2 regions of the Clostridium senegalense genome follow, and region 2 is predicted to be linked to the other one. Evidence: predicted binding sites of a transcription regulator. Region 2 holds the regulator's gene; the other holds the start of a gene.
What was found. The regulator Rex, encoded in region 2, represses fermentation and respiration genes when NADH is low (regulators of the CRP and FNR family bind a similar motif). The targets are predictions, from matches to a motif close to ATTGTTAANNNNTTAACAAT.
Positions count from the first base shown of each region.

Region 1: KQI36_RS17110 (DUF47 domain-containing protein) is a predicted target of Rex. The motif match lies at 4,725-4,744, and genes of this name have one in related genera.

Region 1 covers NZ_JAHLNC010000018.1:5,678-16,448, reverse strand. The annotation lists gene KQI36_RS17135 (DUF2971 domain-containing protein) at 1-88, shown strand, start outside; gene KQI36_RS17130 (MBL fold metallo-hydrolase) at 300-1,073, shown strand; gene KQI36_RS17125 (rhodanese-like domain-containing protein) at 1,280-1,792, opposite strand; gene KQI36_RS17120 (transcriptional regulator) at 2,118-3,503, shown strand; gene KQI36_RS17115 (CPBP family intramembrane glutamic endopeptidase) at 3,848-4,621, shown strand; gene KQI36_RS17110 (DUF47 domain-containing protein) at 4,905-5,528, shown strand; gene KQI36_RS17105 (inorganic phosphate transporter) at 5,521-6,519, shown strand; gene KQI36_RS17100 (stage V sporulation protein D) at 6,869-9,046, shown strand; gene KQI36_RS17095 (response regulator transcription factor) at 9,153-9,854, shown strand; gene KQI36_RS17090 (sensor histidine kinase) at 9,858-10,771, shown strand, end outside.
Region 2 covers NZ_JAHLNC010000019.1:7,792-18,562, forward strand. The annotation lists gene KQI36_RS17180 (S8 family serine peptidase) at 1-2,614, shown strand, start outside; gene KQI36_RS17185 (ABC-F family ATP-binding cassette domain-containing protein) at 2,840-4,753, shown strand; gene KQI36_RS17190 (redox-sensing transcriptional repressor Rex) at 5,822-6,463, shown strand; gene KQI36_RS17195 (short-chain-enoyl-CoA hydratase) at 6,961-7,740, shown strand; gene KQI36_RS17200 (acyl-CoA dehydrogenase) at 7,846-8,985, shown strand; gene KQI36_RS17205 (electron transfer flavoprotein subunit beta/FixA family protein) at 8,999-9,778, shown strand; gene KQI36_RS17210 (electron transfer flavoprotein subunit alpha/FixB family protein) at 9,804-10,771, shown strand, end outside.

The DNA.
Region 1 (10,771 bases), on a different contig from region 2:
ATTATTAGAATTACATCAATTGTACCTAGATAGTAAAGGGGAAAAAGAAGATATAACTATAGTGAAATCTCAAATACCATATCGTTAATATTATTAAATTTGAAGAGTTACCATACTAAAAATATTTTATTATGGTAGCTCTTTTTAAATTTATTTCCATATATGGTAGTTGTTAAGAAAAGATAATGTATAATATAGATTATATATCATATTTTATTGGAATAATGTGTATTAATCTTATGCATATGATTGCAACGCTATATAAATTTATAATAAGTTTTAATATGTAGTGAGGAAACATGGAAGAATGGTTTACAATTGAAAGTATAGATGACAATACCTACTCAATAAGTGAATATGGTCATTGGGAAAAGGTACATTCATATTTGCTAATAGGAAAGGAATGTGCACTTTTAATTGACACTGGATTAGGTATAGGAAATATAAAAAAAGAAGTTGATAAATTGACTAATTTGCCTATTATAGTTATTACAACTCATGTGCACTGGGATCATATAGGAGGACATAAATTCTTTAATCATATTTATGTTCATAAACAGGATGCAGAATGGCTAAGCAAGGGTATTCCCATTCCTAATAGTGTAGTTTGTAAAAACATCATGATGGAGCCTTTTATTAAAAATCCACCAATAGATTTTAAAATAGAAGATTATAAAGTTTACATTGGTAATCCAACTAAAATAATAGAAGATAATTATATTATAGATATTGGTTCAAGAAAACTTAGGGTTATACATACTCCAGGACATTCGCCAGGTCATATTTGCTTATTCGAAGAAGAAAAAGGGTATTTATATACAGGCGATTTAATATATAAAGGAACTTTATATGCGTTTTATCCCAGTACGGATCCTCAATTGTTTAAAAAATCAATTGATAAGATAAGTAACTTAAAGGGGATAGTGAAAATATTACCTTCTCATAATGAATTAAATATAAATGTAAATTTAGTTGAAAAAATTAAACATGGATTTAAAGAAATTGAAGACAATGGTCAATTAAATCAAGGAAGTGGCTTATTTGATTTTGGCGAATTCAAAATAAAAATATAGTAAGATAAATTAAAATATTAATATGAAATTCTTATAAGGATACAATTTTAAAAATAAATATTAAATATATTAAAGAATTCATAACGATGTTATATTTTAAAAGATATACTAAATTTATAATATATAATTTAAAAAACTGCCTAAAATAGAATGAAACATCTATTTTAGGCAGTTTTCATAATGTTCTAAGTTGACTTTTAAAATTATTATTTCTCTAATAACTCATCATAAGGCCAGTTTTTTTGACCATCTTTAAGGATAAATAATCTTCCTTCGTCAATTCCTTTTTCTTTTAAATATCCATAAGTTCTTTCAGCACCACCAGCGCCACCAGGACAAACTATAACAATTGGATCCTTAGATTCATTAAGCTTGTCTAAAACTTTATCAAGTTTTGCTTTATCTTCATCAGTTTTCACTGGATAAGCATGTGTAGGGATTACACCTTTTATGTGATGTTCGTTAAATTCTTCTTCAACTTGTATATCTAACATTACAACTTTATCGTTGTTTTCTATAGCTTTTTTTAACTCTTCAGCAGTGTAATATTTAAATTCACTTTTATTTTCATCTTCTTTTTTGTCTTCTTTTTGTTCACTACTTTGATTAGTAGCTGTATTATTTTTACTTTCATTTTTAGTGTTATTTGCTCCACATCCAGCAAGTGTAACAGATGTAGCAACAAGTAACGCTAACATTAAACTAGCAGTTTTTTTCATAATATTCCCTCCTGTATAGAAAAATTTACATCTTTACAAACAATGAAAAATTTGTAAATTCAAATTACATTATACTATAATTTGATGAAATATACATATATGAAATACAAATAGAAATAAAGATAACTATTTGTATTTCATATACTGCTATTGTTAAATATTTATTTAGTTATATTTATTTTTGTTATCAGTTAAGAAAAATAAGTACAACTGTAGTTAGTTAAAAATTAAAATATAGTAATAAATTTAAGTTGAGATTCATACTAATGCAATATGAATTTAAAATTGTAAAAACAAAACTAAGGTGTAAAGTGGGGGAACAATAATGGCAGTTGATACTATTAAAAATGACAAGTGTTTAACTTTAAAAGATATAGCAAGTTGGGTTAAAAGTAAGGAGTGCCAGTATTATTTTGTAGAAGATATTATAGATTATAAGAGTACAAATCCTATTACTAATAAAGAATATAATAAGCTTATAGAACTATTTAAATCATATTCAGATAAAAATATAAAAGATATAAAAAAATTAAAACTTATAGAAAAAGATATACCCAGTGAAGAGGAATTTATCGATACTTTAAAAGAATATAAGATTTTAAAAAAATATATAGATACTATAGAATTAGAAGATATAAATTCAATTTTTAATAATAAAAATTTTAATATAAAAACTATAAAATATAGTTTAAATTCAATCCAAAATCAATTATTGTTTTTTAATAATAATGGCTTTGAAACTTTAATTAGTCAATATGAAAAAGATAAAAATGTGCAAGTTAAATTAAATGATTTTTATACAAATTCAATGAAACTATTAAAAAAATTAGCATTTTTTAATAAAAGAATTTATGCTATGAATATCTATGTTCCTAAAGATATAGAAATATTGGACTTTAAAAAAGAGTTAAATGAAATATATAAGGATATAAAAGAAAATGGTAAGCTAACATTAAAGTGCAAGATGAAAAATATAGCTATTTTCAATCTAATAAAAAGATGTAGAATAAACAAATGTAAAATAGAAACTGTAAATCACTATTTAGTAATGTATAATTATATGAAAATGAAATCAATAGAGAAAAAACTTATTAATTATTGGAATGAAAACTGTAATGAGTTCTTTTTAGAAAAAATTAATGAAATAAATATAAGTAAATTATTGTTTATAGAAAATAAGCTACAGCAAATAAAAAATATTATAGATTTTGAAGTTAGTTATAAATCACAAATTTTAAAAGAATTTGCTAAAGATAATTTAAGAGAATTTTCTATATATAACATAGACAATATAGAAGATTTATATAATTTAGTTTTAATAAAAGAGAGAGAATCTACATTGAAAAACTTAAAAAGAAAAATAGTAAAAACAACTAGAATGTTTTCTGATATAAGTATTTTAAAAGAGTTCTATAATTGTGTTTATAATTATAATTATGAAGGCATAAAAAAAATCTATACCATAATAGAAGATAATCTAAAAAAATATGAAGATATTATTATTATGGAGGAAATACTATCTAAAATAAAATTAACACTTCCAATGTTTTATGTAAATTTAATATCAAGAAAAAGTGAATATTTTAATTTGGATTATGAAGAATTATTTGAGTATGTGAAATACAAATCGTTATTAAGTGGGAATTTAAAAAAAAATAAAAATATTAGATGTAATACAGTTAGTAAGGAAAATTATAAACAATGCTCTTAACATAAAAATGATATAGGATAAAAAGCTGAAATTAAAATTGGTTTAGAGAAGTTTTTATTATTGAGTTATCCAAGTTTTCAAATGAATAAACTTAACAGCTAGGTTGAATTTTTAAATACATGATTGATTAAAATTAAAGTCAATCATGTATTTTTATTTTTAAAATCAGAAAATATTATATAAAATTAAAAAATAATAAAAAATAAATAGTTTAATTAGTATAAATGTCGAAAATTGATATATTTTAACAATAATGATATAATAAATGCAAATTTATAGATTTTATACTATATTTTTAAAATTAAGATTACTTATCTATAAAATATAGATATGAGGTGTTATTAATGGGTAAAAGTACAAAAAAAGTATTGTCTTTTGTAGGATTAACATATGTAATTACAATTATATTTTTTATAATACTTCAAGAAATTGGTGGAAATGCAAATTCAAAAACTTTGAATTTAATAGGATTATCAATGACTTTTCCTCTTATTTCAATTATTATTGTGGAAAAATTTATATTTAAAGATACTTTAAAAAGTTTTATTAAGGTTTCTTTAAAATTTAATATTTGGTTTTTGATTGGAATATTAATACCAGTAGCCATGGGATTAACTATTAACATAGTTAGCATTATTAAGTTTAATGCTATTATTTTTTCACAAAAGGAATTTGTATTTAATATAATAATAGGATTATCAATTGCATCCCTTTCAGCCTACATAGAAGAATTAGCATGGAGAGGATTTTTATATAATAATCTAAAATTTTTAGGAATATTTAAGTTGTCATTATTAATAGGATTAATATGGGCTTTATGGCATACTCCTGTTACAATTTTGTATAAATACCCTAGTAATCCTATTATAGGAGTAGTTATTAATTTTCTACAAATGTTTATTATATCTATAATTATTACATATATTAGGAATAAATCTAAATCTGTATTTGCAGCAGCTCTAATGCATGGGATGTTTAATACTATGATTTTGTCAAGTAACATGGATGATTTCAAAATTGTTTTGGTAAAGATTTTTTTAGGTATTTTAATTATAACTGCATTAACTATATATGAATTTTATAAAAAAAGTGTTAATTTAATTAATTATAAAATATAGGGTTTCAAATTAAGTTTATACATCAAATTTTGTTATCATTTAATAAAAATAAGTGCAACTATAGTTATTTAACAGTTAAGCATTACGAGTTATAAGTTTAGTTATTAATATATAATAAACAATTTATAAATTAAAATGGAACAAAAATGTAGTTTTATATTAAGTTTATGTTAAAAAATAATTAATATATTTAAAAAATTAAAATATCGTATTATACTAAAATTGTATGTTACAAAATAATACAATATAGTACAAAGTTTTTAAATGTAGGGAGATAGATAAAATGTTCAATTTAAACCCAAAGGAAGAAAAGTTTTATAAGATGTTTTGTGAGCAATCAACAAATGTGTACAATTCAGCTTTAGTTTTAGGTGAGGCTATAAACGATTTAAAAAACAAAGAAAATGTAGCTAAGAAACTAGAAAAGTTAGAACAAGAAGGTGAAGATATTCTGTCAAAAGTAATTAAAGAACTTAACACAGCATTTATAACTCCAATAGACAGAGAAGATATTTATGCTATAAGTAAATCTTTAGAAAGTATTACAGATTTAATTGGTGGAACTATGCATAGATTTACAATGTTTGATATAAACGAATCTAATGTACAAGCTGAAAATTTATGTAGTATGATTGTTAATGTTACAAAAGAAATTATGGAATTAATGAATGAAATGAAATTATTAGATAAAAAAAATAATATATCTTCAAAAGTTAAAAATATAAAAAATATAGAATTAAACGGCGATAAGTTATTTAGAAAAACTGTAGCAGATCTATTTAAAAATGAAAAAGATGTCCTTACAATTATAAAGTGGAAAGAAATATATCAAATGTTAGAGGATACACTAGATAGTTGTGAAAATGTAGCAAATATAGTTGAAGGGGTTGTCATGAAACATGCATAGTACATTTTTAATAACTGCAGTAATAGTTGTGCTGGTAATAATATTTGATTTTATTAATGGATTTCATGACACAGCTACAGCAGTAGCAACTTCAATTTCAACAAGAGCACTATCTCCTAAAGTGGCGATTTTATTATGTGCAGTATTCAACTTTATAGGAGCCTTTATGGGAACGGCAGTTGCTAAAACAGTAGGTGATAATATTGTAAGTCATAATGCCATACCACAATGGGTTATAATGATAGTTTTAATAGCAGCTATTGCATGGAATCTTTTAACTTGGTATTTTGCAATACCAAGCAGTTCTTCACATGCCCTTATAGGAGCCTTAGTTGGTGGAGGAATTGCTTATACATATACACTGGATGTAGTTAATTGGTATAATCTTTTTCATAGTGTAATTTTATGGTTATTTTTATCTCCAGTTATAGGTTTTGTTGCAGGATATATAATAATGGTATTATTAAATTGGATTTTAAAACCATTTAAAGTACAGGTTGTAAATAAATTTTTCAAAAAACTTCAAATTATAGCAGCATCTTTTATGGCACTAAACCATGGAGGAAATGATGCACAAAAATCTATGGGAATGATAACGATGGCCTTATTAAGTGGTGGATTTATAAGTGAATTTAAAGTACCTACATGGGTTATAGCTAGTTGTGCGTTATCAATGGCTCTTGGAACTTCTGTAGGTGGTAAAAAAATAATAAAAACTATGGGAAGTGGAATGGCAAAGCTTAGTCCAGTAAATGGTTTTGCAGCTCAAACAGGAGCGGCAACAGTAATATTAGGAGCTACTTTATTCCATGCTCCAGTAAGTACAACTCATATAATTTCAACAACTATTATGGGTGTTGGAGCATCTAAAAATCTAAAATCTGTAAAATGGTCTGTTGCTCAAAATATAGTATGGACATGGGTTTTAACTATACCTGTTACTGCTTTATTTTCAGCTATACTTGTATTAATAGCTAAATTATTTGTATAAAAGAAATCCTAAAATGTGAATTTAATAAAGCATTTTAGGATTTTTTTATGTAAATTAATATAATTATATACAGATTACTAATTTATTTAAAATATCTTATATGATATAATATTTTAAGTATATGAAAAAAATGCCAAGTAAAGCATATCAGTTAATTAAATTGTAAAAGTTGTAAGAGTTATAGGTTAATTTGGTTTTATACATAGAGGTGTAAGCTCTAATTATAATTTATACATGAAAAATTTTCACTTAATTTATGTATAGGTTAAAATTCTAGAGAAACTATAGTATGTTTATGTACAAGCTTTTAAAAATTAGGGGAAAAATAATTTTTATGGAGGGCGAATAAGTGGCAAAAGAAAATTGGATTAACAAGAAAAGTATGAGAAAGCGAATTTTAGTTATAATAGGAATTTCAATAACTCTATTCATATATTTATTTATAAGGTTAGTATATGTAATGATAATTAAAGGTGATAACTATAAAAATCAGGCAGTTATACAATGGAATAATAATGTTACGGTAAGTGCTAAAAGAGGAAGCATACTAGATAGAGAAGGAAATGAATTGGCAGTAAGTGTAGATGTATATAGGGTTGACGTAGATTTAAAGTCACTTAGAGAATCTTTAGAAAGAGAAAATATGAAGATGACAGAAGTTTCTTCTGCTGTTGCAGGTATATTAGGTATGGACAAAGATGAAGTTAATAAAATGATGACAGCTAAATTACCTAATGGAGACCCGGTAAATAATATAATTTTAAAAAGAAGAATAGAAAAAGAAATAGCAGATAAAATTCAAGATTATCAAAAGAAAAATGGTCTTATAGGATTTATAATCTCTCCAGATACTAAAAGATATTATACAAATAATAATTTTGCATCACATGTATTAGGACATACTAATTCAGATGGTGAAGGATTAACTGGCGTTGAATTATACTATAATAAATATTTATCTGGTGTTCCAGGAATAAAAATTGATGAACTTGATGCTTTTGATGAAAATATTCCATATGAAACAGTAGATTACACACAACCGGTAGATGGCAGAGATGTTATATTAACATTAGATGAAAATATTCAACTTTTCACAGAAAAGGCTGCACAAAAAGCGTTAGATGATAATAGTGCAAAAGCAGTTTCAATTATAGTAATGAATCCTAATACTGGAGAAATTTTAGGAATGTCAAATAAACCAGATTATAACCCTAATGCTCCTTGGGATGGAGATTTAAATAGTGAAGAGCTTCAACAACTTTGGAGAAATAGGGCAGTAAATGATGCCTTTGAGCCAGGATCTATATTTAAGGTTATAACTTCTATAGCAGCACTAGAAACTGGAACAGCACACCCTGGTGATGTTTTTCAATGTAATGGAAGTTTAACAATAGATAATGAAACAATACATTGTTGGGATAGAAATGGTCATGGGCCTCTTACTTTTGAACAAATTATGGAACAATCTTGTAATGTTGGGTTCATGGAACTTGGAGCAAAAATGGGTAAGGAAACCTTATATAAGTATATAGAACAGTTTGGATTTGGTAAAAAGACAGGAATAGATCTTCCAGGTGAAGCAATAGGAATTGTAAAAACTCCTGAGCAAATAAGTAATGTAGACCTTGCTACAATTTCTTTTGGACAAACTAATACAGTTACTATAATGCAATTTATGCAAGCATTTAACTCCATAGTTAATGGTGGAAAGCTTATAACACCACATGTTATGAAAGAGATAGCTCATTATGATGAGTCTGGAAATAAAATAGTAGACCAAAATTATAAAGCGACGGTTACAGATAATGGTGTTAAAAAAGAAAGCTTAGATGAAATAAAAAAACAACTTGAATCTACAGTTGAAGCTAATGGTGGAACAAGTGCATATGTAAAAGAATATAAGACTGGTGGTAAAACTGGAACTGCTGAAAAAGCTGGGAACGGTGGATATGCTGCTGGAAAATATGTTTCATCATATGTTGGCATGATGCCAGTAGATGATCCACAAGTAACAATTTTAATCTCTGTAGATGAGCCAGATTCATCAGCATATTATGCTAGTCAAACAGCAGCTCCAATAGGTAAAATGTTGTTTGAAGAACTTGGTAACTATTTAGCTTTAAATCCTAGTTATTCATCTAATCAAGCTGGTACAGGTAAAGATGTAATAGTTCCAGAAGGTAGAGGATTAAAACAATCAGAAGGAATAGATTTAATAAAAGCAAGTGGACTAAATTACAAATTAGATGGTGAAGGTGAGTATATTACAGATATCTTACCAAAGCCAGGTCACACTTTAGGTGAAGGAACTGAAATAATTGTTAAATTAGGAAAGCTAAACAACGTTGATAAAATGGTTGAAGTACCAAATTTAGCTAATTATAGTGAGACAGAAACAAATGAAATATTAAATAAATTGGGATTAAAAGGTGAATTTGAAGGTACAGGAATTGTAAAATCTCAAAATATACCTAAGGGAAAAGTTGTTAATAAAGGTACGGTTATAAAATGTACTTTAGAAAAATAAATATGGATTTTAAATCCTTAACAGAATAAATTAAAACTGGTATTTAAGATGATATACTTCACCTTAAGTATCAGTTTTTTAAGATTCAAAAATTATGGAGGTTATTATGGAAAAAATTTTACTTGTAGAAGATGATAGTTCAATAATTTTAGGAATAAAATATTCATTAGAGCAGGAAGGCTTTTATGTGGATATTGCAAAGACTCTAAACATTGCTAGAGATTTTATAAAGGATAATAATTATAGTCTATTACTTTTAGATATAAATTTGCCTGATGGAAATGGTTATAATTTTTGTAATGAAATTAGAAAAAATAGCGATGTAGGTATTATTTTTTTAACTGCTTGTGATGAAGAAGTTAATATAGTAATGGGATTAGATATTGGTGGAGATGATTATATTACAAAACCTTTTAGAGTAAGAGAACTTATTTCAAGAATTAATGCAGTTATAAGAAGGAAAAAGAAATTAATCAATTATGAAGAAAAGAAGATTTTAAAATTTGATGATTTAAAAATAGATACTTTAGCTATGAAGGTTTTAAAAAAAGGTGAAGAAATCATTTTAACATCATCAGAATATAAACTTTTACTCTTATTTATAAATAACTTTGACGTAACTCTTACAAGAGAAGTTATATTAGATAAATTATGGGATGATTCAGGTGAGTTTGTAAACGATAATACTTTAAGTGTTTATATTAAAAGACTAAGAAGTAAAATAGAGGATGATCCTTCTAATCCTAAATATATTATAACTATTAGGGGACTAGGTTATAAGTGGCAATGTAGAAGGAGTGAAGATTAATAAATGAGTAAAATTTTAAAAAATCCAGAGGTAAAGAAAATTTTAACTTTATTTTTAATAGTATTTTTAATATCTACAGTTTTTGCTACAATCATAGCTATATATTTTTGTAATGCTATGAAAAAAGAAGTTATAAATTATAAATCAGCACTTGTAGGAGCTATTTCTGATAAATATCCTATGGAGAAAGAAACAATAGTAAAATTAACTATCTCTGATAATAAAAAAGATAAAAGTCATGTTTTAAAAGGAACGAGTTTGTTAAAACAATATGGTTATTATAATGATATGAACTTTGAAAATGAACCTATAGTAAAATATACATTTAAAAATTATATGTTTTTTACCATGGCTTTAATTTTTACAATATTCATGTTGTTTCTAATTATCATAATCATAATACTAAAAATTTATTATAAAGAAATATATTTAGGTATAAATTTTACTGAAAGCATAATAAAGGGAAATTATAATTATAATTTAGATTCCTATAGTGATGGTGATATTGGTATTTTAAAAAGCAATATTGTTAAAATGACCTCTATTTTAAAGGAACATTTAGATAAAGAAAAAAGAATAAAAGTGTTTTTAAGTGACACTATGGCAGACATATCTCATCAATTAAAAACACCAATGACATCACTTATAATGTTTAATGAGCTTATGATTAATCCTAAAATGGATTGGAATATAAGAAAAGAGTTTTTAGAAAATAGTGAAATTCAGCTTAAAAGAATGGAATGGCTTATAAAGAGCTTATTAAAACTCTCAAGATTAGATGCAGGTGTAGTTAAATTTAAAAAAGAAAAAATAAATATTAAAAATTTGATAAGTGAAGTTAAATCTTCATTATGGTCTTTTATAAAGGAAAAAAATATAGAAATTATTTTAAATGGAAATGAAGATTCTTATTATAT
Region 2 (10,771 bases):
GGATGCGTTAATGGTTGCAAGTTATGAAAATACTACTGTTGCAGAAAAAGTTATTGTATTTAAAGATGGTAAAGGAAAAGTTGTAACTGAAGGAAGTTTTAAAGATCACCAAGTTGATTATAAAGATATGTTAAATAAAAATTATAAAATAGTTGATTGTGGATTGGGAAAAGCAGAAGAATGTAAGGATGTTAAAGGAAATATTGCTCTTATAAAAAGAGGAGGACTTACATTTATCGAAAAAATAATTAATGCTCAAAATAATGGTGCAGTTGGTGTAGTTATATATAATAAAGACGGTGATGAATCACTTATAAGTATGGCTACAGATCCAAATATTAAAATACCAGCTATATGTGTAGGAAATACTACTGGTAAGAATTTATTAAATGCTATGAAAAAAGATACAGTTCTATTTAATGGAGATTTGAAAAATGCTACAAGCGAAAATAGTAACAGCTCTGATTTTTCAGATTTCACTTCTTGGGGTCCATCTCCTAGTTTAGAATTTAAACCTCAAGTAGCAGCACCAGGTGGACAAATTTTATCAACTTTAAATGAAGGTGAACATGGGGTTATGAGTGGAACATCTATGGCAGCGCCACATGCAGCAGGTTCAATGGCTTTATTAATGGAAGCTATTAAAGAATATGCACCGGAACTTAAAGGTAGAGAACTAATAGATTATGCTAAAAATATAATGATGAATACTTCAAGTGTTAAAATAGATAAATTTGCTAAAAATATTCCTTATTCTCCAAGAAGACAAGGTGCAGGACTTGTTCAAGTTGAAGATGCTATAAGAAATAGAGTTACCGTAACAAATAATGGGGAAGCATCCGTTGCACTTAAAGAAATAAGAGGAGATAAAGCTACATTTACTTTAGATTTAAAAAACTATGGCAGTGAAGATATAGAATATAAAGTTGAAGAGTTAGGTGGAGTTTTAACTCAAGATGAAAACACTGAATATGGTGAAATGGTAAGAGATAAAGCTTTAAATAAAAAAGATGCTAGTTTAGAATTTAGTAGTGATAAAATTAAAGTTCCAGCTAAGGGAAATGCTAAAGTAGATGTAACATTAAAAATAGGTAGTGGATTATCAGAAGATAGATACTTAGAAGGATTCATTAAATTTACACCTAAGAATGAAAAAGTGCCAACATTGGCAATACCATATTTAGGATATTATGGTGACTGGGGTAAGGAAAGTATAACAACTAATAATGCATGGGATGAAGATAAGCATATATTAGTTGAAACACTAAAATCAACTGGGGAATATCCAGGTGTATTAGTTGAAAACTTAGCTGTTACTAAAGTTAATGCAGAAGATTCTATAATGGGTGTTGTAGGTAAGAATGAAGATAAAAGTAATAAATATGATAGTTCTAAAATAGCTATAAGCCCTAATGGCGATTCTATGAATGATACAATTTATCCAGGATTATATTTGATGAGAAATGCTAAAACAGCATCAGTAGAAATAGTAGATGAAAATGGAAAATTAGTTAGAAATTTAGGAACTACAGAAAATTATAGAAAGAAAATCATTAGTTCTGAATCAGGAACAATACCAATGATAGCTGATGATTTAGCTTGGGATGGTAAAGTGTTTGACAAATCTAAAGGTAGTTATGTAAATGTTTCAGACGGAAACTACACTTATAAAGTTAAATTAAAAGTAGATTATGAGAGTGCACAGGAGCAAGTAATAGAAATGCCAGTTAAAGTTGATACAGTTGGACCAAATGTTGAAGTTGTAAAATATGAAAATTTAGAAGATGGTGCTATAAAACTTTACTTTAAAGCTAATGATGAGTTATCTGGAGTAAATGAAAAGGGTGAATTCCCTGTAGTTATAAATGGGGCATTAAATGTTGAAGCTACTAAAGCAGCAGTAACTTACGATAGTAAGACAGGGCTTTATAGCAAGACTATAACTGGTTTACAAGCTAATACTTTAAATCAAATAGAAATAGGTGCATTTGATTATGCAAATAATTTAGGGGGAGTTTCAACTGTTATACCAGTAGGAAAAATACCACCAGCATCAATAACATTTGATGATAAAGTATTTAGTCAAGGTCAAATTACTGTGAATCAAAATGAATATACTATAAGTGGTAAAATAAATAGACCAATAAAAGACTTAATTATAAATGGAGAAAAAATTAATTTAGCTATAAATAATGATGGAACAGTTAATTTCTCTAAATCATTACAATTAAGTGAAGGAATAAATGTAGTAAATATTAAAGCGGTAGATTATAATGGCAAGGTTTTACAAGATCATGCATATAAAATTAGCTGTGATACTATTAAACCAGTAATAGAAATAGAAAGTCCAGAAGTAGTAGATAATAAGATAACTGCAACTAGTGATGTTGTTACATTAAAAGGAAGGGTTTATGATAATCTATGGGGTTACAAGTTCTATGTAAATGGTGAACTTATTAAAGTATCAGATTATCCAACACCTGTTGGACCAGAAGTAAATGGATATGACTTCTCAGTAGATGTTAAAGATGTTAAAAATGGGGACTTTATATTGCTAAAAGCTGTAGATAGTAATGGAAATGAAACAGAATTAAAATTACAAGTAGTTAGATAATAAAAAGAGCCCTTCGGGGCTTTTTTTAGTGGAAAGAGTTCATAAGTTAAGAGTTAATGTTTTTAATTTTATATCAAAATATTAACTAAACAAATAAAGTAATGTAAAAAATAATGGTATTATAGTAAAATATAATTATGTGTAAAAAAATACTGTACCTACAATTGATAAAGTAGGAATTTAAATATATATAAATTAGCATTACTATAGTAAAGGAGAAAAACAATGATAGTTTTAAGTTGTAATAAGATTCATAAGAGTTTTGGAATAGATGTTATTTTAAAAGACATTACTTTTAGTATTAATGAAGGAGAAAAGATAGGGCTTATAGGTGCTAACGGAGCAGGTAAGTCTACGTTGTTTAAAATATTAACTTCACAGATGGAATATGATAGTGGAGAGCTTTTTATAGATAAAAGCAAAAAGGTAGGGTATTTATCTCAGAATCTATCATTAGAGTCAGACAATACTATATATGGTGAACTACTATTAGTCTTTGAAGAACTTTTAAATATGGAAAGAAAAATGAAGACATTAGAAGAAAAGATGAATGAACCATATGATGAAGCTAAAGCTGACTATCATAATAAATTAATAAAGGATTATACAACCTTAACAGAATTATATCAACATAGAGGTGGATATACTTATAAAGGTGAAATAAGCAGAGTTTTGAAAGGATTAGGATTTTTTGAAGAAGATTTTGAAAAGCCAATAAGCATATTAAGTGGTGGTCAAAAGACTAGAGTAGCCCTTTGTAAGCTTTTACTTAGAAAGCCAGAAATATTGCTTTTAGATGAGCCAACAAATCATTTAGATTTAGATGCTATAGAATGGTTAGAAGAATATTTAAAGAGCTATAAAGGTAGCATTATTATAATTTCCCATGATAGATTTTTCTTAGATGCAGTTACAAATAAAACTATAGAAATATCATATGGTATGGCTGAAATATATAATGGTAATTATACAGCATTTATTGACTTGAAAAAGAAAAATTACGAAGTAGCATTAAAGGCATTTAGTTTGCAACAAGCAGAAATTAAAAGACAAGAAGAGATAATTCAAAAGTATAAGTCTTTTAACCGTGAAAAAAGTATTAAGGCAGCAGAAAGTAGACAAAAAGCATTAGATAAAATTGAAAGAATAGAAGCACCACATAAAGACCAAAAGGCATCTAGAATTAATTTTGAAACTAGAATAAAAAGTGGAAATGATGTTTTATATGTTGAAGAATTAAGTAAAAGTTATGGGGAAAAAGTATTATTTACAGGCGTTAATATGGATATAAAAAGAGAAAATAAAATTGCGCTTATAGGTGAAAATGGTAGAGGAAAAACTACATTATTTAAAATAATTATGGATGAAATACAACCAGATAGTGGAATCAAAGTATTAGGCAAAAATGTAAACATAGGTTATTACGATCAGGAACAATCTAATTTAGATTTGAATAAAACAATAATAGATGAGGTTTGGGATGATTTTCCAGAATTAACTACCACGGAAATAAGAACATATCTTGCAGCATTTCTATTTAGAGGTGATGATGTGTTTAAAAAAATTGAAAAGTTGAGTGGAGGAGAAAAATGTAGAATAAATCTTCTAAAACTTATGTTATCGCAAAATAATTTTTTACTTCTAGATGAGCCTACAAACCATTTAGATATAGTTTCAAGAGAAGCTTTAGAGGATGCTATATTATCTTATGATGGAACAGTACTTGTAATATCTCACGATAGATATTTCTTAAATAAAGTAGTAGGTAAAATTTTTGAACTAAATGAAGATGGAATAAAAGAATATTTAGGAAATTATTCTTATTATATAGAGAAGAAAAACAACCCTTTAAGATTTGAACAAGAAGAACAAAGTAGTGGGATTACGAAAACTCAAATAAAATTAGATAAGAAGAAAAAAAGGGAAGAAGAGAAAAAACAAAGAGAAATTCAAAAGTATTTAAAAAATCTTGAAGAAAACATAGCAACAACAGAAAGTGAAATAGAAAAGCTTCAAGAATTACTTTGTAAAGAAGAAATATATTCTAATCCAGAAAAAAGTGTAGAGGTAAATGAATTATTAAGTGAAAAGGAAGAATTACTATCTAACTTATACGAAGAATGGGAAGAGAATTTATAAGAATTTAAGAAGAAACTGGATTAGTCCAGTTTCTTTTAACTTTAAATTAATACAAATTATTTATATAAAAATATACTTAAATTTATAAATTATATAATAAATAGGTAATATAACAACTATTTGCTATACTTATAGTAATACTAAAAGTTTTTTTATATCTTAAAACCAATAATGTTTATATTTCTTCTAATTTGTATAAAAAAATAAAAATTTATTATCTAATTAATGATGTAATGAACAATTTAAATAAATGTATAAATAAATGAAAAATAGGTATAGTTAAGGTATATTTGTATTTAGAAACATATATTTATAGTACATGTTTCATTTGTTTTAAAATTAAAATTTTACACATATAAATTAGTTTAATAAATAACAAAAAAATTAAGATTTATATATAAATGTTTAAATTTATTGAAAAAACAAGGTGAATATTAAGAAAATAGAGAAAAGAATGAAACAATTTTGAAAATATATATAAACAAATTTCAAGTAATATGGTAAAATATAAACGATATTTTATTAATTATAGTCTTTCTATATAAATTTTTAGATTTAATTATATTTAAATTATATGTATTATTAAGTATGTATACGATAATTTTGAAATGAAACTTACAATTGAAAAATAAAAAATATTATTTTACATAATATATGAATAAAGTAACTCTGTAATTCTGTAAAATAAATTTTAGTTGATGAATAATTGAGTTGGAATATTTATAAAAATTCAGAATTAAGCTTATTAATAAAATATAGGAAAGTTTTAATTTATATATATTTTTAGATTTTAGATATTATCAAGTGTATGCTTACTTGAAAAGTGTCCAAAATTTTCAATGAATAATTTAAAAGGTTATTTTGGAATCCTATAACTAGGTTTCTAAAATTTAAAATGTATAAATAAAAATATTGTTTTGAAACCTATAGTTAGATTTAGTTATTATAAATTCAATTTAAAAATAAAAAGGAAAAAGTCTTTGTGATTAGGTACAAAGATTTGAAATAATCATATATGATTATTTTTTAGATTTACCTTTTAAAAATATATTTTTGGAGGTGTTTTTTTTGGATAGAAAGAAAAATATATCAATGGCAGTTATAAAGAGAATTCCTAAATATTATAGATATTTAAAAGAACTTGCAGAAAATGATGTGGATAGAATATCATCTAATGAATTAAGTGAAAAAATAGGCTTTACAGCTTCACAAATAAGACAAGATTTAAATTGTTTTGGTGACTTTGGTCAACAGGGATATGGATATAATGTAAAAGAATTATTAGCTCAAATATCTTCAATTTTAGGATTAGATAAAGAGTACAATACAATAATTATAGGTGCAGGTAATATCGGGCAAGCTATAGCAAATTATACTTATTTTCAAAGAATGTCCTTTGATTTAAAGGCAATATTTGATATAAATCCTAAACTTATTGGCTTAAGAATAAGAGATGTATCTATAGAAGATATAGATAATCTAGAAAGCTTTATTAAAAATAATGAAGTAGATATTGCAATAATTTGTGTTCCAAAAGAAAGAGCACAAGGAGTTTGCGATATTATAACATCATCAGGAATTAAAGCTATATGGAATTTTGCGCCAGTAGATTTAAAAGTTCCAAGTGATGTAATAGTAGAAAATGTTCATTTAAGCGAAAGTTTAATGACTTTAAGTTATTTACTAAATGAAAGTAAATTAACTGAATAGCTTTTGTGAAAAGGTCATCAAAAATAGAAAATAAAATTGCGATGATCTTTTTCACTTTTTTGTAGAAAAAAAGAGATTTAAGGATAAAAAACAGAAGTAAATATTTTGTTAACAAATACACAAAATGTTTAAAAAATGAAAGAATTTTAATACATAATAAAAAAAATAAATCATACATTATTTAGTGAGATGTAAAGAAAATAGGGTTTTATGAAACTTTTCTATACTAATCTTAGTTAAAGAATATAGTGACAAAGCCTGTAGGGTCTTTACATTGTTAAATAAAAACACAAATTGTTTTAATTTTACAAACAAATGAAATTACTAAAATTAATAATTAATTAAAATAATTCAGAAAAAATCATCAACTTATGTTGCAAATATATACCAGTGAGGATATAATAGTAATTGAAGTTGATGGACTTCAATTATTATTTTTAGTAAAAATTGTGAATTATATAACAATTTGTGGGAAAATATTCATGGGGGACAGCATTATGGAATTTAAAAATATTATCCTTGAAAAGGATGGAAACATAGGTATTGTAAAATTTAATAGACCTAAGGCATTGAATGCTTTAAATTCAGAAACTTTAAAAGAGTTGGACAATGTCATTGATTTAATTGAAAAAGACAATGAGATTTATGCTGTTATTTTAACTGGGGAAGGTAAAGCTTTTATTGCAGGAGCTGATATTTCAGAAATGGAAGGATTGAATGCATTAGAAGGAAGAGCCTTTGGAATACTTGGAAACAAAGTTTTCAGAAGATTAGAAACTTTGGACAAACCTGTTATTGCTGCTATTAACGGTTTTGCTCTAGGTGGAGGTTGCGAACTTTCTATGGCTTGTGATATTAGAATCGCATCAGCAAAAGCTAAGTTTGGACAACCAGAAGTTGGACTTGGAATAACACCAGGTTTTGGTGGAACACAACGATTAGCTAGACTTGTGGGAGAGTGTAAAGCTAAAGAGTTGATATTCACAGCTAACATAATAAAAGCAGAAGAAGCATTTAATATAGGCCTTATAAATAAGGTTTTAGAACCAGAAGTTTTAATGGAAGAAGCTATGAATATGGCAAAACAAATATGCAATAATGCACCAGTTGCAGTTAAACTTTGTAAGGAAGCAATAAACAAAGGTATGCAAATGGACATTGATAGTGCATTAAATTATGAATCAGAAGCTTTTGGTATGTGTTTTAGTACTTATGACCAAAAAGAAGGTATGAAAGCGTTTTTAGAGAAAAGGGATAAAAACTTTAAAAATATGTAATCCTTTAACTTATTTTAATACGTAATTGTAATGGAAAATCAAGTTTGAAATTTGAAAAAATAAGAAAATTAGCCTTTTAAAAATTAAATAGGAGGAATGGGGAGTATGAATTTTTCATTAACTAAGGAACAAGAATTTGTAAGACAAATGGTAAGGGAGTTTGCAGAAACAGATGTAAAACCTATTGCCGCTGAAATAGATATAACAGAAGAATTTCCAATGGAAAATGTAAAGAAAATGGCAAGATACAATATGATGGGTATTCCATTTTCAACTGAATTTGGAGGAGCAGGTGGAAACAACGTTTCTTATGCTATGGCTGTTGAAGAATTATCAAGAGTTTGTGGTACAACAGGCGTTATTTTATCAGCACACACTTCATTATGTGCATCTCCAATAGATATGTTCGGAAATCAAGAACAAAAAGAAAAATACTTAACACCACTTGCAAAAGGTGAAAAAATAGGAGCATTTGGTTTAACTGAACCTAACGCAGGAACAGATGCATCAGGACAACAAACAACTGCTGTTTTAGATGGAGATAACTATATATTAAATGGCTCTAAAATATTCATAACTAACGGTGGAGTTGCAGATGTATTTATAGTATTTGCTATGACAGATAAATCTAAAGGAACAAGAGGAATTTCAGCATTTATAGTTGAAAAAGGTTTTAAAGGATTTTCAATAGGAAAAGTTGAAGAAAAATTAGGTATAAGAGCTTCTTCAACAACAGAATTAGTATTTGAAGATTGTATAGTTCCAAAAGAAAACTTACTTGGAAAAGAAGGCCAAGGTTTCAAAATCGCAATGAAAACATTGGATGGAGGAAGAATTGGTATAGCTGCTCAAGCTTTAGGAATTGCACAAGGTGCTTTAGATGAAGCTGTAGCTTACATGAAAGAAAGAAAACAATTCGGAAGATCATTATCTAAATTCCAAGGTCTTCAATGGATGATAGCAGATATGGATGTTCAAGTAGAAGCTGCTAGACAATTAGTTTATAAAGCTGCTTACAACAAAGATAATAAGCTACCATATACAGTAGAAGCTGCAAGAGCTAAATTATTTGCTGCTAATACAGCTATGGATGTTACAACTAAAGCTGTTCAAATCTTTGGTGGATACGGATATACTAAAGATTATCCTGTAGAAAGAATGATGAGAGATGCTAAAATAACAGAAATATATGAAGGTACTTCTCAAGTTCAAAAAATGGTTATTGCAGGAAGTCTTTTAAAATAGGGGGTAATTAACGATGAAAATAGTTGTTTGTATAAAACAAGTTCCAGATACAACTGAAGTTAGAATAGATCCAAAAACAGGAACTCTAATAAGAGATGGTGTTCCTTCAATAATAAATCCAGATGATAAAAGTGCATTAGAAGAAGCATTAAGATTAAAAGATTCACATGGTGCTCATGTAACTGTTGTTACAATGGGACCTCCACAAGCTCAAAAAGCTTTAGAAGAAGCTTTAGCAATGGGAGCTGATGAAGCAATATTAGTAACAGACAGAGCTTTCGCTGGTGCTGATACTTTAGCTACATCACATGCATTAGCTGGAGTAATCAAAAAATTAGAATATGATGTAATATTTGCTGGAAGACAAGCAATCGATGGAGATACTGCACAAGTTGGACCTGAAATTGCAGAACATTTAAACTTACCACAAATAACATATGTTGAAGAAGTTGACGTTTTAGAAGACGGATTAAAAGTTAGAAGAGCTTGGGAAGATGGATATGAATATATCAAAGTTAAAACACCAGTTCTATTAACTGCAATAGAAACTTTAAATGAACCAAGATATATGAATATAAGAAATATATTCGAATTAGGAAATAAAGAAATAAAAGTATGGACTGCTAAAGATATAGATGTAGATGTAGCCCTTCTAGGATTAAAAGGTTCACCTACAAAGGTTAAAAAATCTTGGGCTAAAGAAGCTAAAGGACAAGGTGAAATATTTACAGTTTCACCAAAAGAAGCAGCTTCAATTGCAATAGGTAAACTAAAAGAGAAACACTTAATTTAGTAGGAAAAATAGGAGGGGTAGAACCATGAATATAGCAGATTACAAAGGTGTTTGGGTATTTGCAGAGCAAAGAGACGGAGAATTACAAAAAGTTTCATTAGAACTTTTAGGAAAAGGTAGAGAAATAGCTGACAAATTAGGAGTTGAACTTACAGCTTTATTAATAGGACATAATGTTGAAGATATGGCTAAAGAATTAACTGCTTACGGCGCAGATAAAGTTTTATTAGCTGATAAAGAAGAACTTGCACATTATACTACTGATGGATATGCAAAAGTTATAACTGATTTAGCTAATAGTCATAAACCAGAAGTAATATTCATAGGAGCAACATTTATAGGAAGAGACTTAGGTCCAAGAGTTGCTGCTAGATTATCAACAGGATTAACTGCTGACTGTACAGCACTTGATATAGATCCTGAAAACAAAAACTTATTAATGACTAGACCTGCATTTGGTGGTAACTTAATGGCTACTATCATGTGTGGAGACAATAGACCACAAATGTCTACTGTTAGACCTGGAGTTTTTGAAAAACTTGAAAAAGATACAAACAAAGAAGTTAAAATAGAAAAAGCTGTTTTTGAATTAGAAAAATCTGATATCAGAACTCAAGTTTTAGAAGTTAAAAAAATATTAAAAGAAGTAGCTGACATAATCGAAGCTGATATATTAGTATCTGGTGGTAGAGGAATAGGTTGCAAAGAAAACTTTGATATATTAAAAGAACTTGCTGATGAAATCGGCGGAACTTTATCAGGATCAAGAGCAGCTGTTGATAATGGCTGGATAGATAAAGCACTACAAGTTGGACAAACTGGTAAAACAGTAAGACCTCAAATATATATAGCTTGTGGTATATCTGGAGCTATCCAACATTTAGCTGGAATGCAAGATAGTAACTATATAATAGCAATCAATAAAGATGCTGATGCACCAATAATGCAAGTTGCTGATGTTGGATTAGTTGGAGACTATCAAAAAATTGTTCC